DNA from 2 places in the Peptacetobacter sp. AB800 genome. Region 2 is predicted to be linked to the other one. Evidence: riboswitches for the same ligand, from Rfam matches in the RefSeq annotation. Region 2 holds a riboswitch; the other holds the start of a gene.
The links. Region 2 has a riboswitch for FMN ahead of ACK2WN_RS00885 (ECF transporter S component). Riboswitches for the same ligand answer to the same signal wherever they lie in the genome.

Region 1 (6,868 bases), on a different contig from region 2:
ATTACTATCTTTATTTATATTTTTAACTATTCCAGTCCCATCAATATGGCCACTTACTATATGACCTCCAAATCTTCCATTTGCAGCCATTGCCCTTTCTAAATTAACTTTGCTATTTGTTTTTAACTTATTTAGGGAAGTTCTTTTCATAGTTTCATGCATTACATCGACTGAAAATTCTGAATCAGAAAACTCTGTAACAGTAAGGCAAATTCCATTTACCGCTATGCTATCACCTCTGTGCACATCTTCTAATATTTTATCTGCTTTTATAAATAATTTCCTAGAATCACCATTAACTTTAATCGATACAATATTTCCTATTTCCTCTATTATTCCTGTGAACATTTATAAGTCACATCACTTTCTATCATAAAATCATCTCCAAATCTAAAGATTTCACTATTTTTTAGCATTATTGCATCTTTAGGAAAATCAATCCCTTCTCCTAATACTGCTGTTTTTCCATTTCCACCAAATATTTTAGGAGCTATATATGCTTGTATTTTATCTACTATTCCCCGTTCAAAAGCGCTCCATGCTAAAGTTGCACCTCCTTCAAGAAGTATACTGTCTATTTTCTTTTCTCCTAATTTAGACATCAAATCTTGTAAGTCTATCTTTTTTTTCTTTATTTTAATTTGTAAAATCTCGCATCCTTTTTCAATATATTGCTCTTTTTTAATCTCATCATCTGAACAAGTTGCGATTATTGTAGGTATTTCTTTTGCTGTAGATACTATTTTTGATCCTATAGGTGTTCTTAGATTTGTATCACATATTATTCTAATTGGGTTTAGTCCATTTTCTATCTTACAATTTAACATCGGATTATCTATAATTACAGTATCCACTCCAACCATTATTCCCGAATATTTATGCCTAGTTTTTTGTACATTTAATCTAGCTTCTTCACCTGTAATCCATTTAGATTCATTTATTTTAGTAGCTATTTTTCCATCCATTGTCATAGCATACTTAAATAATACAAATGGTTTTTTAGTTGTTATAAACTTTCTAAAAGTTTCATTCAATTTATCGCCTTCATTTTCTAAAAGCCCCTTTTCAACTTTTATTCCCCGTTTTTTTAATATATCCAAACTTTTACCAGACATTTTAGGATTTGGATCTAGACTAGCAATAACTACTTTTTTTATCTTATTTTCTATTATTGCATCTGTACATGGTGGAGTTTTTCCATAATGACAACATGGTTCTAGAGTTACATACATGGTAGCATCTTTAGGATTTTCTGAACAATTATTCAATGCATTTCGTTCTGCATGAAGACCACCATATTTTTTATGGTATCCTTCACCTATAATTTTTCCATTTTTGACAATAACTGCTCCTACCATAGGATTAGGATTAACAAATCCTACACCTTTTTTTGCATTTTCTAATGCCAATTGCATATATTTACATTCACACATTTTAACACCTCCTAAAAATAAAAAATGTCTTGAATAATATGCTATCCAAGACATTTAAAAGTGCTAAAATTATCTAAATAAATTAAAAAAGCTCTGAAATGATTAATTCATTCCAGAGCAAATAAAACTATAATATATAATAAATAGTACTTTTCATCTTCTTTCATCCAGACTTTACTGTCGGCTTCGGAATTACACCGAATCATGCTTTGCAGCTCGTGGGCTTTACCACCGGTAAGGAATTTCACCCTGCCCTGAAGATAGTTCTTATTCAATTAACTTTAATTATATTATTAAAGTTTTTATTTGTCAATAAAAAATAATTTTAGAAGTTTTTATTTTAATAATTTTTTTATTTTCTTTTCTAATTTTTCTGGTTTCATCATTGGTGGAAATCTATCTATTATATTTCCGTCTTTATCTACTAAGAATTTAGTAAAGTTCCATTTAATATTTTTCCCACCAAGACCTGTTTTCCGTCCTTTTAAATATGTAAACAAAGGTTCTTCATTTTCACCATTTACTTCTATTTTAGAAAACTGTCTAAATGTTATACCATATTTATCAATTCCAAACTGCTTTACTTCAGCATCAGTGCCCGGAGTCTGTCCAAACTGGTCACTAGGAAAATCTAATATTTCAAATCCTTCATCTTTATATTTTTTGTAAAGCTCTTCCAGAGCTTCATACTGTTTAGTGAAGCCTCAATTTGTAGCTGAATTTAATATCAGAAGTATTTTTCCTTTAAATTCACTCATATCAACTTCATTACCATCTATATCTTTCACTTTATAATCATATATACTCATAATTTTTATATCCCCCATCTTTTGATTGCTTACTTAATAGATACCCGTATATATGACCAACAATCAATTTTATCTATATATTTATTGTTTATTACTATAATTTACTTTTATTGCATAACTTTAAAGAAATCGTGTCCTTTGTTGAATATTATCGAAACATCACAAAATTCACCTTCAACAGATTTAACTTCTATGTCATCTCCAAGTGCGGTAAGTATTTTTTTAGCGATATAAAGTCCCATTCCTGTAGATTTAAATCTATTTCTTCCGTTCTTTCCTGTAAATCCTTTTTCAAATATTCTATCCAAATCTACTTTATCTATTCCTTCTCCATAATCTTTTATATGGATAACCCTAGATTTTTCACGCTGCTCTTGGTATATTTCTATCTTTCCACCTTTGTGAGAATACTTGCACGCATTGTCTATTATTAGCTCAATAATATGGGATATCCATTTTCTGTCTGTATACACAGAAAATCCAGTTTCTTTGATATCTATTTCTAACTTATTATATATAAATAAGTATCTGTTCTTTTTTATTACACTTCTTATTACTTTGTCTATTTCTATCTCTTCAATAGAAAAATCTGAGCTATATTCTCCAGATCTTATTATGTACAATGCCTGCTCAACAAGGGAGTCTATTCTTTTTATTTCTCTGTTTATATTCTTTGAAATTTCAGCATCCCCTACTCTTTTAGACATAATTTCTAGTATTGAGATTGGTATTTTTACCTGATGTATCCAGTCTGTCATATAGTCATTGGCATCTTTTAACTCGTCCTCTATCTTATCCAGCTTGTTCATCCAATATATATGCTCATCTTTTATCTGCCTTATAAGTTCTTTATCTACTCCATCTTTAAATTCTTCATCGACATCAACGCCGTCTATTACCTTAATAGTATCTAAAATTTTATCAAATTCTCTCTTCTTTTTGAAAAAATCATACACTATAAATACTATTAATGCTAGTGCGAATATTAAATTCAGATATATTAGACTCTCCCTACCCATTTCTATTCCTGGATCTATGTAGACATTTACGTTGAATAAGATTATAAATAATACATATAAAAGAATGTAACTCTTATTGCTTTTTAAGTAATCTTTAATCTTCATTTTGTTTCACCTCAAAAAGTTCTCTATTATCCTATATGTCTTCTATTATATAACCTTGTCCCTTTCTTGTCTTAATATAATCAACTAATCCAAGTGATTTTAGTTTGTTTCTAAGTCTGGTTACATTTACAGTCAGCGTATTTTCGCCAATAAATTCATCTGTGCTCCAAAGTGCATCCATTATCTCATCTCTGCTGACAATATTTCCTGCATTTTGCATAAGTATGTGTAAAATTTTAAATTCATTTCTGCTAAGCTCTACAACTGTTCCATCCTTTATAACCGTTCCATCAGCTATGTTAAGTGTTATTTCTCCAACTTTTATAATTTCTTTATCAACAGTAATATTGTATGAATATGCACGTCTAAAAACTGCTTGAACCTTTGCAATTAATAGTTGTATTGAGAATGGCTTTACAATGTAGTCATCTCCACCCATGTTTATAGACATTATGATATCCATATCACTATCTCTTGATGAGATAAATATTATCGGTACTTTTAAAAATCTTCTTATCTCGTTGCACCATTGGAAGCCATCTTTATATGGAAGGTTAATATCCATTAAAATTAGTTTTGGATTTGCAATAAGTACCTCATTTGTTATATTTTGTAAATCTACCACAGTTTGCGCTGTGTATCCGTATTTTTCTAACCGCAATTTTATTTCTTTGGCTAATACAAAGTCATCTTCTACTATAAATATATCTAATGAGTTGTCATCTAAAGACATTCTTGATGATACGTCCATATTATGTTCGTTTGTTAAATGCATTTTTATCACCTCTTATTTTAATGATAACTTCTTTTTTAAGATGATACAATATTTCTTTTAATTATCTATTTCATAAATATAAAATAAAAGCTGAGTAATTTTTTACCCAGCTTTTATCATTGTGTTATCGTATTGTTTTTATTAATTATCTTATAAAGTTTGTAGCAACTTTAGCTTCTTTTTCAGGTAATCCATATTTTTCTTTACCTAAAGCAATACTCTTAATTAAGAATGCCATATTTTTACCTAAAGTTCTCATAACCTGAAGTCCTTCTTCGTCTTTTAATACTTCTTCTGGTGTGTTTCCATGCACACTATTCCAATACTGACTTGATGCTACAGGCATTCCAGCTATTGTAAAGTATTTGTTTAATTCGTCAAATGTAGATGAACATCCTCCTCTTCTTGCAGATACAACAGCTGCTCCTACCTTCATAGTCTTGTCACAAGTATTGCTGTAGAATAATCTGTCCATAAATGATATTAGATTTCCATTAGCAGATGCGTAATATACAGGAGATCCTACAACAATTCCATCACATTCTGTAAATTTTGGAGCTACTTCATTGACCATATCATCAAATACACATTTACCATTTTTTCTACAGTTTCCACATGCGATACATCCTCTTATGTCCTTGTTTCCGACGTGGATTATTTCTGTTTCTATATCGCTTTTGTTTAATTCTTTTTCCACTTCGCAAAGAGCTGTGTATGTGCATCCATTTGCGTGTGGACTTCCGTTTATTAATAATACTTTCATAATAACACCCCTTTTATAAGTTTCTAACTATATTATATAACTTTATTTATCACTATATAACTTGTTTATCTATGTATATACATTCTAGAAGGTTTTTCTTCCTCAACAAATACAGCGCATACATTTGGAGCAAGGTCTTTTCTATCATGGAAGTCATTTTCTATAACACCCAATCCACCGATTATTCTTCCTTCTTCAATTGCTACATACCATTGAGGAACCGGACTTTCTCCTGTAAAACATTCTTCTATACTTTCTAAATATGCTTCTTTTGGCACTCTCCACTTAGAGCTAAACCAACTTGCTGCTTCTTCTTTTAAATCCTGTCTGTCTAGTAAATTTATTATTTCGTATTTTATCGAACTCATAACTATTCTCTCTCTTTAACTACTACAATTCGTTCTTTTTGCAGTATTCTAGGAAAGCACTACATCCCTCCATTACATCATCGTAAGTAACATCAAAGTTCCCTGTGTACCAAGGATCTGCTATATCCCTTTCACTTCCTGCAAAATGAAGTAGTTTGTATACTTTGTTGTCTACATCTTCTCCAACTACTCTTTTTAGGTTTCTTCTGTTCATATCATCCATTATTAGTATGTAGTCGAATTCTTTGTAGTCTTTTTTTGTTATCTGTCTTGCATATTTTCCAGCAGTTGATATCCCAACTTCTGCTAGTTTTTTTCTTGTTCCATGGTGTACTGGATTTCCAATTTCTTCTCTGCTTGTCGCTGAAGATTCTATGTGGAATTTATCTGCTAATCCTTCTTTTTCTACCATATCCTTTAAAACAAATTCTGCCATAGTTGAACGACATATATTTCCATGGCAAACCATCATTACATTTATCATTGGACTTCTCCCTTCAAATTATTTCATTTTCTTTAAATCGATATAAATATCTAGCTGCGGAATAAATAAAAAGTTCTCATCTTTTATATGTGTATTCCCAAACTCCTTCAGTTCTTTACCAGCCTCATCAGCAGTCAACTTATACTTCACTATCTCACTATTTTCATCTATAGTTGCATGGAAAAACTTCCCTTCATACTGCTTAAACTTATAATCAAATGTATCTCTTGTCAGTTTTATTACTATCTCTTTCAAAATAATCCTCCTTATCTATCAGCTAAATATAGCTAACAATTCATTTCTATTTCCTTAACTTAGAATGTAGGCTGAAATTTATATTCATTATAATAATAAACTTTATAAAATAAAATCATCTTACATACATCCTATATTTTTATTATAACAATAAATTCTTTCATTTAATAGTTTTTAAATTTTAAAATTTGTAATTTTTAGTTACAGATAATATAATATTTATAAGAAAATTTATATTTTCAAAAGGAAGTGAAAGGTTATGAAACGTTGTATTGTATTAGCCGGAATAGCTTAATAAATAATAATACTACATATAAAAGGAGAAACTAAAATGACTATTCCGGGAGAAAAAATATATCCTCGTTCTGGGGACAATCAAACTATATACTTAAAAAATGTAATTACTAATCCAAATATAGAGGTTGGAGATTTTACTATATACAATGATTTTGTAAATAATCCAAAAGATTTCGAGAAAAATAATGTTTTATACCATTACCCTATAAATAATGATAAACTATTTATTGGAAAATTCTGTTCAATAGCTTGTGGTGCAAAATTTATTTTTAACTGTGCCAATCATTCAATGAAATCTCTATCTAATTATACATTCCCATTATTCTTTGAAGAATGGGACTTGGATATAAAAGATGTTAAATCATCTTGGGATAATAAAGGCGATATCAAGATTGGTAACGATGTTTGGATTGGATACGAAGCTGTTATTTTATCTGGTGTTACTATTGGCGATGGTGCTATTATTGGTAGCCGAGCCGTTGTAACTAAAGACGTAGCACCATATACTATTGTTGGTGGTATACCTGCTAGAGTAATTAGAAAAAGATTTGATGATGAAA
Region 2 (6,868 bases):
GGTGCAAATGCAGTTGTTGGAGTTGACACAGACTATGAAGTACTAGGTGCTGACAATGGAATGCTAATGGTAACAGTATCTGGAACAGCAGTAGTAATAGAGAGAATATAAGAGAAAGGGCAAGAGTGTAACTGCTCCTTGCTCCAGGCTTCATCTTATATACTTACTTACAGGTTAAGCTAAAAACAAATTTAAACTTAATAAAATTTAATTATACAGAAAAAGGTTGTTACAAAATTTGTAGCAACCTTTTTTGTAAACTATTTACATTCTTCATAAGTTTTTCGTTGGAATAATTTATTGTATAAAAGAAGAGGGTTATAGCAAAAACTACGACAATCTACAGACGCCATGCAACATATAAATGTGTTACATATATGGGCATGGCGTCGAAGCCTGGAGTGTTTTTGCTATACCCTCTTCTTTGCTATATTATATTATTCCTTTCATTGCTAGTACTAGCATTACACATGTTACTATTACTAATACCGCTACAGCCATTACACCTGGATGTACTATCATTTTTGGTGCATCTTTAGCTTCTGATTTTAACACTGTTCTTCTAAGTGCTGATACTATTGGTTTATATATTAATAAAATTATTGCTGAGTCTATTCCACCTTTTATTAAGTTGAATGGCATTATCGCTGGAACTAAAAGTTTTACAACTTCTGCTCTTGGAATTCCCATATATATTGGTGTTACTAAGTAGTTCCATAACATCATAACAACTGTAAGAAGTACTGTACCACTTACTAAACCTATTATAGAACCTCTTAAAGTTCTATCTTTTTTGTATATAAAAGCTGCAGTACAAGAAAACGCACAAATAGAAATTATATTCATTACAAGTCCTATTATTCCATCTTCACTTATAGTTAAAAATTCGATAAACGCTGTTACTACTGCTACCATCAATGACATGAACGGTCCCCAAATAAATCCACCTATTGTTATAATTACGTTCTTTGGATCATACTCTAAGAATAATACCATTGGTATTCTTATGAATAATACCGCTGCAAATGCCAGTGCACTAAGCATTGCCACCCTTGTCATTGTTTTTGTCTTGCTTTCCATCATCTTTCATCACTCCTAAAATTTAAAATAAAAAACACCTGATAGACTAAGTGTCTTTCAGGTGTTGTAACTCTCTATTATAAAAATATCTTTTGATTATTAGTATGTAAAATATAACCTAAATAGGATTTATTTTGCACAATAAAAAATCTAACTAATAGATAATTATTAACACATCTTCTCTCATCCAGACTATACTGTCGGTTTTGGAATTTCACCAAATCCTGAATTGAACTTATGCCAATTCCTGCGTTTAAAAAAACGCTCGCGGACTATACCGCCGGTCGGGAATCTCACCCTGCCCTGAAGACATCTTAACTAATTCAGTTGTCTATTATTAAATTAACACAAATAAAAAATAAAATCAATACCATATTGACTTTATTGACTAACAAACATATAATCAAATTATAGTGATTTATACCCCTACTAGGTATATTAAGTATTAAAACTTGGAGGATAAATATATGAAAAAAATAATAAAAATAGATGGCATGGGATGCCAGCACTGTGTAAATAGAATAACTGAAGCACTTTCTGCTATAGATGGTGTAGAAGTATTAGAAGTTAGCTTAGAAGACAAATCTGCAACTGTTGACGTAGAAGAATCAATAACTGATGAAATTTTAATGGAAGCTATAGATGAAGAAGGATTTGAACCTATAGAATGTTTCTTAGCATAATCTATTAATTATAAAATCTAACATAGTTCACCAATTTAAATTAATCATAAATAAAAAGAGCTTTTTCTCCATACAAGATTAAGCTCTTTTTTTATTTATATATTTACTCAAACCAAGCAACCGCCCTAACTGGTGCACCATCGCTATTTTCTACTTTTAACGGACAACAACTAAAATTAAAAATTTTATCTCCACAAAGTTCAAGATTTTTTAGATTTTCAATATTTACAATATCCTTATCTTTAAACAACTTCTTATGTCTTGTAAGTTTTTCATCTGAAACAGGATCTATCCCTATCGTATCAAATCCAATTCCTTTATAATTTCCATTAAGCACATAATCTAAAACTTCATCGTTCACACATGGATAATCTCCAAAATATTTATCAGTTCCCCAATATTTATCCCAACCAGTGTTGAACAATAAAAAATCAACTTTCTCAGCTTTTTTACCGTATTTCAAAATACAGTCTAATGTAATATCCTCGCCTTCATTTAAATCTCTACAATCTATCACAAGTCCTTTTCCTATAAACTGGTTCGCAGGAAACTCGTCTAAAGTCGTTCTATCTGGATATATATGTGCTGGTGGATCCATGTGAGTCCCTACATGAGAATATATACTAATAGAAGTTTCCCTAAAACCATCTTTTTCATAATTACTTGTGTTAATTAACTTTGGCATTTCTGTACCTGGAAAAACTGTCATTTCTTCTTTTATTGTATAAGTTAAATCTATTGCTTTCATACTCTTCACCTCTTAATACTCTAGCTTGATTATCATTTTAATTATATCATATACAAAATTTTTAATTATATAATAAAAAGTAGGATGAACAAATTATCTCTCAAAGCTCATCACTTATTCGATAATCGCCATCCTACTTTTCTAAAACAACTTATTTAATTTTTACTTTCCTGCTTACTTTCTTCTTTCTTTAAATTTCTCTCATTCTTAAAAGTAAGCACTACCTTAAATAAATCTCCATCTGAGCTTACCTTCATCTTACCGTCCTGAAGCTCTGTGAAGCTCTTAGCTATTGCAAGCCCAAGTCCACTTCCCTCAGTATTTCTCGATTTATCCCCTCTAACAAATCTTTCTGTTAGATTTTCAACATCTCCGTTTAATTCCTCTGCAGAAATATTTTTAAACTCTATCTCTGTATTTTCTGCATCTCTCTTAACATTTATGTATACTCTAGTGTATGGCATTGAGTATTTCGAGATATTAGATATTAAGTTAGAGAATATGCGGAAAGTTCTCATACTATCTAATTCTAGTATCACCTTTTCTTCTGGGAAATTACCCTTAACTTCTAAATGGGCTGCATTCAATTTATCCTCAAGTTCTACTAAAGTCTGTTTTATTAAAGATACAACATCTACCTTCATAGGATTCATTTTAACATTTCCACTTGTAGCCTTACTTACTTCAAATAAGTCTTCAATAAGAAATTTTAATCTATTTGATTTTTTATCTATAGTATCAAGATATTTCTGTCTTTCTTCTTCTGTTATTCCCTCTTTTTTAAGAAGGTCAACATAAGTTATTATTGAAGTAAGTGGAGTTTTTAAATCGTGTGAAACATTAGTTATAAGCTCAGTTTTCATCTTCTGGCTCTTAACTTCTTCACTAACTGCTGCACTGAAACCTTTTTCTATATTTTCTAGGTTTTCTTTTATTGGATTGAATACTCCTAAATCTTCTTCCGGAACTGATCCAAAATCGCCATTTGCTATATCTTTAGTTATTGTTTCTAGTTTATTGTAGTCTTCTAATACTTTGCCAAATTTTTTCTTTATTAAAATGTAAAGTATTACAGAGTATATAGCTCCTGTGATTATACCAAATCCCCAAATTGCAGAACAGATTGCTATTGCTAGGAAGTTTACTCCTAATGCTGCCAATATGAATTTTTCATATCCGTCTTTTAAATCTAAGTTGTTCATCCAATTAAAGAATATTTTAACTTTTGAAATCATCCATTTTACTACTCTTATTGCTATACAAGAGTTGAATATTACTCTTCTATCTCCTTTAGCAATCATATCTCTTAGATATATACCGCCCATTAAGAATAGTGCAAATAATATCATCCAGTATCCAATATTTCCTATTACTACTCCCCACGAAGCTGTTGTCGCTGATATAGGAAGCATCTGCATAAGTAGATTTTCTAATGAATCTGATGTGCTAATATCTATAAGCTGTAATGGGTTTATAGCTACAAATGCTGAAGCTATTAAAGATACAAGTATCACTATTACTTCTATAGGCACTTTTATCACGCTACCCATTGCAAATACATCATTTCTTATTGAATTTGGTAGTAGGAATCCTACTAAAGCGTATACACACATTATTAAAACAGCTACCATAGTCATCTGTCCTAATGTATGCATCTTATCTCCTGATAGAAGATGGTAAATTCCATTGTAGTTATTTATACTTGAATTATATGGAGCATTAACTATTTGAGTTGCTCCTTCTTTTGTTAATCCTATTGTAAATGTTGCATTTTTTATAGGAGGCAATTTATATTTTAAAGATCCATCTGTATATTTTTTATATAAATTTGCACTTCTTACATTCCAGCTTTGTACTGTGTTGTCCATAACAGTCTGGCATTTATCTGCATCTATCCCATGAAGTGCTTTAAAGCTATAATTTCCATCTTTATCAAAGTCTAAAACCATGTAGAATAAATATTTTCTATTTATTTCATCCATTCTTTCTTTAACCTGATACTCTTCCATTCCTGAACCTAGTTGAGCTAAAGATTTATTTTTGATAAATTCTAAGTCGTTTTTTTCGTTTCCGATTGTCTTTTTATTTTCTTTATTGAATACGTTGTACTTTACAGGTTTGTTAGCTGCATTTAGAGCTATTTCAGCGTAATCCATATCATTTTCGAACGCTTCATTAAAATCCTCTTTAATAGCTTCTTTATTCAGTATTACATCTCCATTTTCATTTATTGCATCTGTCAATTCTTCTGGAGTACCTAAATCTATATCTGCATTTTCAAGAGCATTTTTTATTGCATCTTCTGTTAAGAAGACATCTGAAGGGTTTGCTTTATTCTCAGTTGCATTCTTCAAATCCCAATACATTGGATAAATCTGACCTAAGAAGTAGTCTGCTCCTGTTTCACTATTTAAAACCTGTTCTTCTACTGTAAATTTATCCGATATATTTCTATACGTCGTCAACATTCCCAATGAGGAAATTAACAACACTATAAGTACTACTATATTGGCTAATATTTTCTTTGATTTATCATCTCTAGATTTTTTCAATTTTGTATCCAACTCCCCACACCACCTTTAAGTATCTTGGATTTTTCGGATCCAATTCTATTTTTTCTCTTATATTTCTTACATGTACCATTACGGTATCTGTGTTTATCGCAGCCTCATTCCAAACTCTTTCATAAATTTCTTCCGCTGGAAATACTCTGCCAGGATTTTTTATAAGCAATCCTAAAATCTTAAATTCTATTGGAGTCAGTCTTACTGGATTTCCGTCAACAGAAACCTCTTTTGTATCGTCGTTTAATTCAAGCCCTCCTATTGTATATATGTTCTCATTCACAGCTTCAATTTCTGCTTTACTCGCTTTTTGAATGTTCATATATTTTGTGTATCTTCTTAGCTGAGAATTTACTCTAGCTAAAAGTTCAAGAGGTTTGAAAGGTTTTGTAACGTAATCGTCTGCCCCTATGTTTAGTCCCATTATCTTATCTACTTCTTCAGATTTTGCTGAAAGCATTATTATCGGGAAATTGTGATTTTCTCTAGCTTTCATAGTGAATGTTATCCCGTCCATTACTGGCATCATTATATCCACGATTGCTAAATGTATTTCTTCATTTTCTAAAACCTTAAGGCCTTCCATTCCGTTGAAAGCCTTAAAAACATTGTATCCCTGATTTAATAAATATATTTCAACAGCCTCTGCTATTTCTTTTTCATCTTCAACTACTAATATGTTATATGCGTTCATAATTTTTCTCCTTTGTCGTATGATTTCTACTCTTTAATTATACAACAGTATGCAGTTATTAGATGAAATTTTATTATTACTATAATTTTTATTAATATAAATAGATAATGGCTTTTTTAATTTTTTCTTTTCAGTCCTTTCCATCTCTCAAACTTCCTTTCTCTCTTTTGTTAATTATATTGTATTGAATAATTTTAAAGATAGACTTTGTATAATTTTAAAGAATTTCTTAAGAGTTTCTATATATTGAATTTAGTTTTGTCGGTGATATAATTAAAAGTATAACTACAGAAAAAAAGGGGGCGTTTTTATGTTTTGCGATTACCATACTCATACAATATTTAGCGACGATTCAAATTATCCAATGGAGGAATGTGTAAAAGACGCAATTTCTCTTGGAATTAAAGAAATTTGTTTCACAGACCATGTAGATTACGGTGTTAAATACGATTTAAAAGATTTAAAACCAGAAGAAGTTGAGGGGAAGGTTTTAAATGTCGATTTTGAAAAATATTTTCCAGAGATAGAAAGAGTTAAAGAGCTTTATAAAGACAAGATATCTATAAAAACTGGGCTTGAATTTGGTGTTCAAAAGCACACAATTCCACAATATGAGGAGTTATTAAAAAAATATCCTTTTGATTTTATCATAATGTCTGTTCACGAAATAGACAATAAAGAACTTTGGGATCATAGTTTCCAGAACGGAAAAACTGAGGCGGAATATTATAGACTATACTTTGAAAATATATACTATCTTGTTCAGAATTTCCATAACTACTCTGTTTTAGGTCATTTAGATTTATTAAAAAGATACGACGAAAAAGATGGATACAACCCATTTGTAGAGAATAAAGAGATTATAACTAAGATTTTAAAATACGTTATAGCTGATGGAAAAGGTATAGAATTGAATACTTCTACTAAAAAATATCACTTAGACGACTTAATGCCATCAAAAGATATACTAAAACTATACTTAGAACTAGGTGGAGAAATCTTGACTATCGGCAGCGATTCTCACTGCAAAAAAGACCTAACAAACTCACACATAGAAGAATTAAAACAAGAACTTAGAGATATAGGTTTTAAGAAATTC

Region 1: it holds a riboswitch for FMN, as region 2 does, so the genes downstream of both, ribD (bifunctional diaminohydroxyphosphoribosylaminopyrimidine deaminase/5-amino-6-(5-phosphoribosylamino)uracil reductase RibD) here and ACK2WN_RS00885 (ECF transporter S component) in region 2, are expected to answer to the same signal.

What each region holds. Positions count from the first base shown of each region.
Region 1 covers NZ_JBLOUI010000060.1:407-7,274, reverse strand. Annotated here, with positions in the region: gene ribE (riboflavin synthase) at 1-348, opposite strand, end outside; gene ribD (bifunctional diaminohydroxyphosphoribosylaminopyrimidine deaminase/5-amino-6-(5-phosphoribosylamino)uracil reductase RibD) at 333-1,433, opposite strand; FMN riboswitch at 1,585-1,699, opposite strand; partial or broken gene ACK2WN_RS11500 (glutathione peroxidase) at 1,769-2,125, opposite strand; gene ACK2WN_RS11495 (sensor histidine kinase) at 2,350-3,366, opposite strand; gene ACK2WN_RS11490 (response regulator transcription factor) at 3,398-4,141, opposite strand; gene ACK2WN_RS11485 (flavodoxin family protein) at 4,287-4,904, opposite strand; gene ACK2WN_RS11480 (hypothetical protein) at 4,970-5,272, opposite strand; gene ACK2WN_RS11475 (low molecular weight protein-tyrosine-phosphatase) at 5,295-5,756, opposite strand; gene ACK2WN_RS11470 (hypothetical protein) at 5,775-6,011, opposite strand; gene ACK2WN_RS11465 (CatB-related O-acetyltransferase) at 6,343-6,868, shown strand, end outside.
Region 2 covers NZ_JBLOUI010000001.1:185,530-192,397, forward strand. Annotated here, with positions in the region: gene ACK2WN_RS00880 (putative heavy metal-binding protein) at 1-111, shown strand, start outside; gene ACK2WN_RS00885 (ECF transporter S component) at 433-1,083, opposite strand; FMN riboswitch at 1,252-1,395, opposite strand; gene ACK2WN_RS00890 (heavy-metal-associated domain-containing protein) at 1,548-1,763, shown strand; gene ACK2WN_RS00895 (cyclase family protein) at 1,867-2,511, opposite strand; gene ACK2WN_RS00900 (histidine kinase dimerization/phospho-acceptor domain-containing protein) at 2,667-5,075, opposite strand; gene ACK2WN_RS00905 (response regulator transcription factor) at 5,050-5,769, opposite strand; gene ACK2WN_RS00910 (histidinol-phosphatase HisJ family protein) at 6,080-6,868, shown strand, end outside.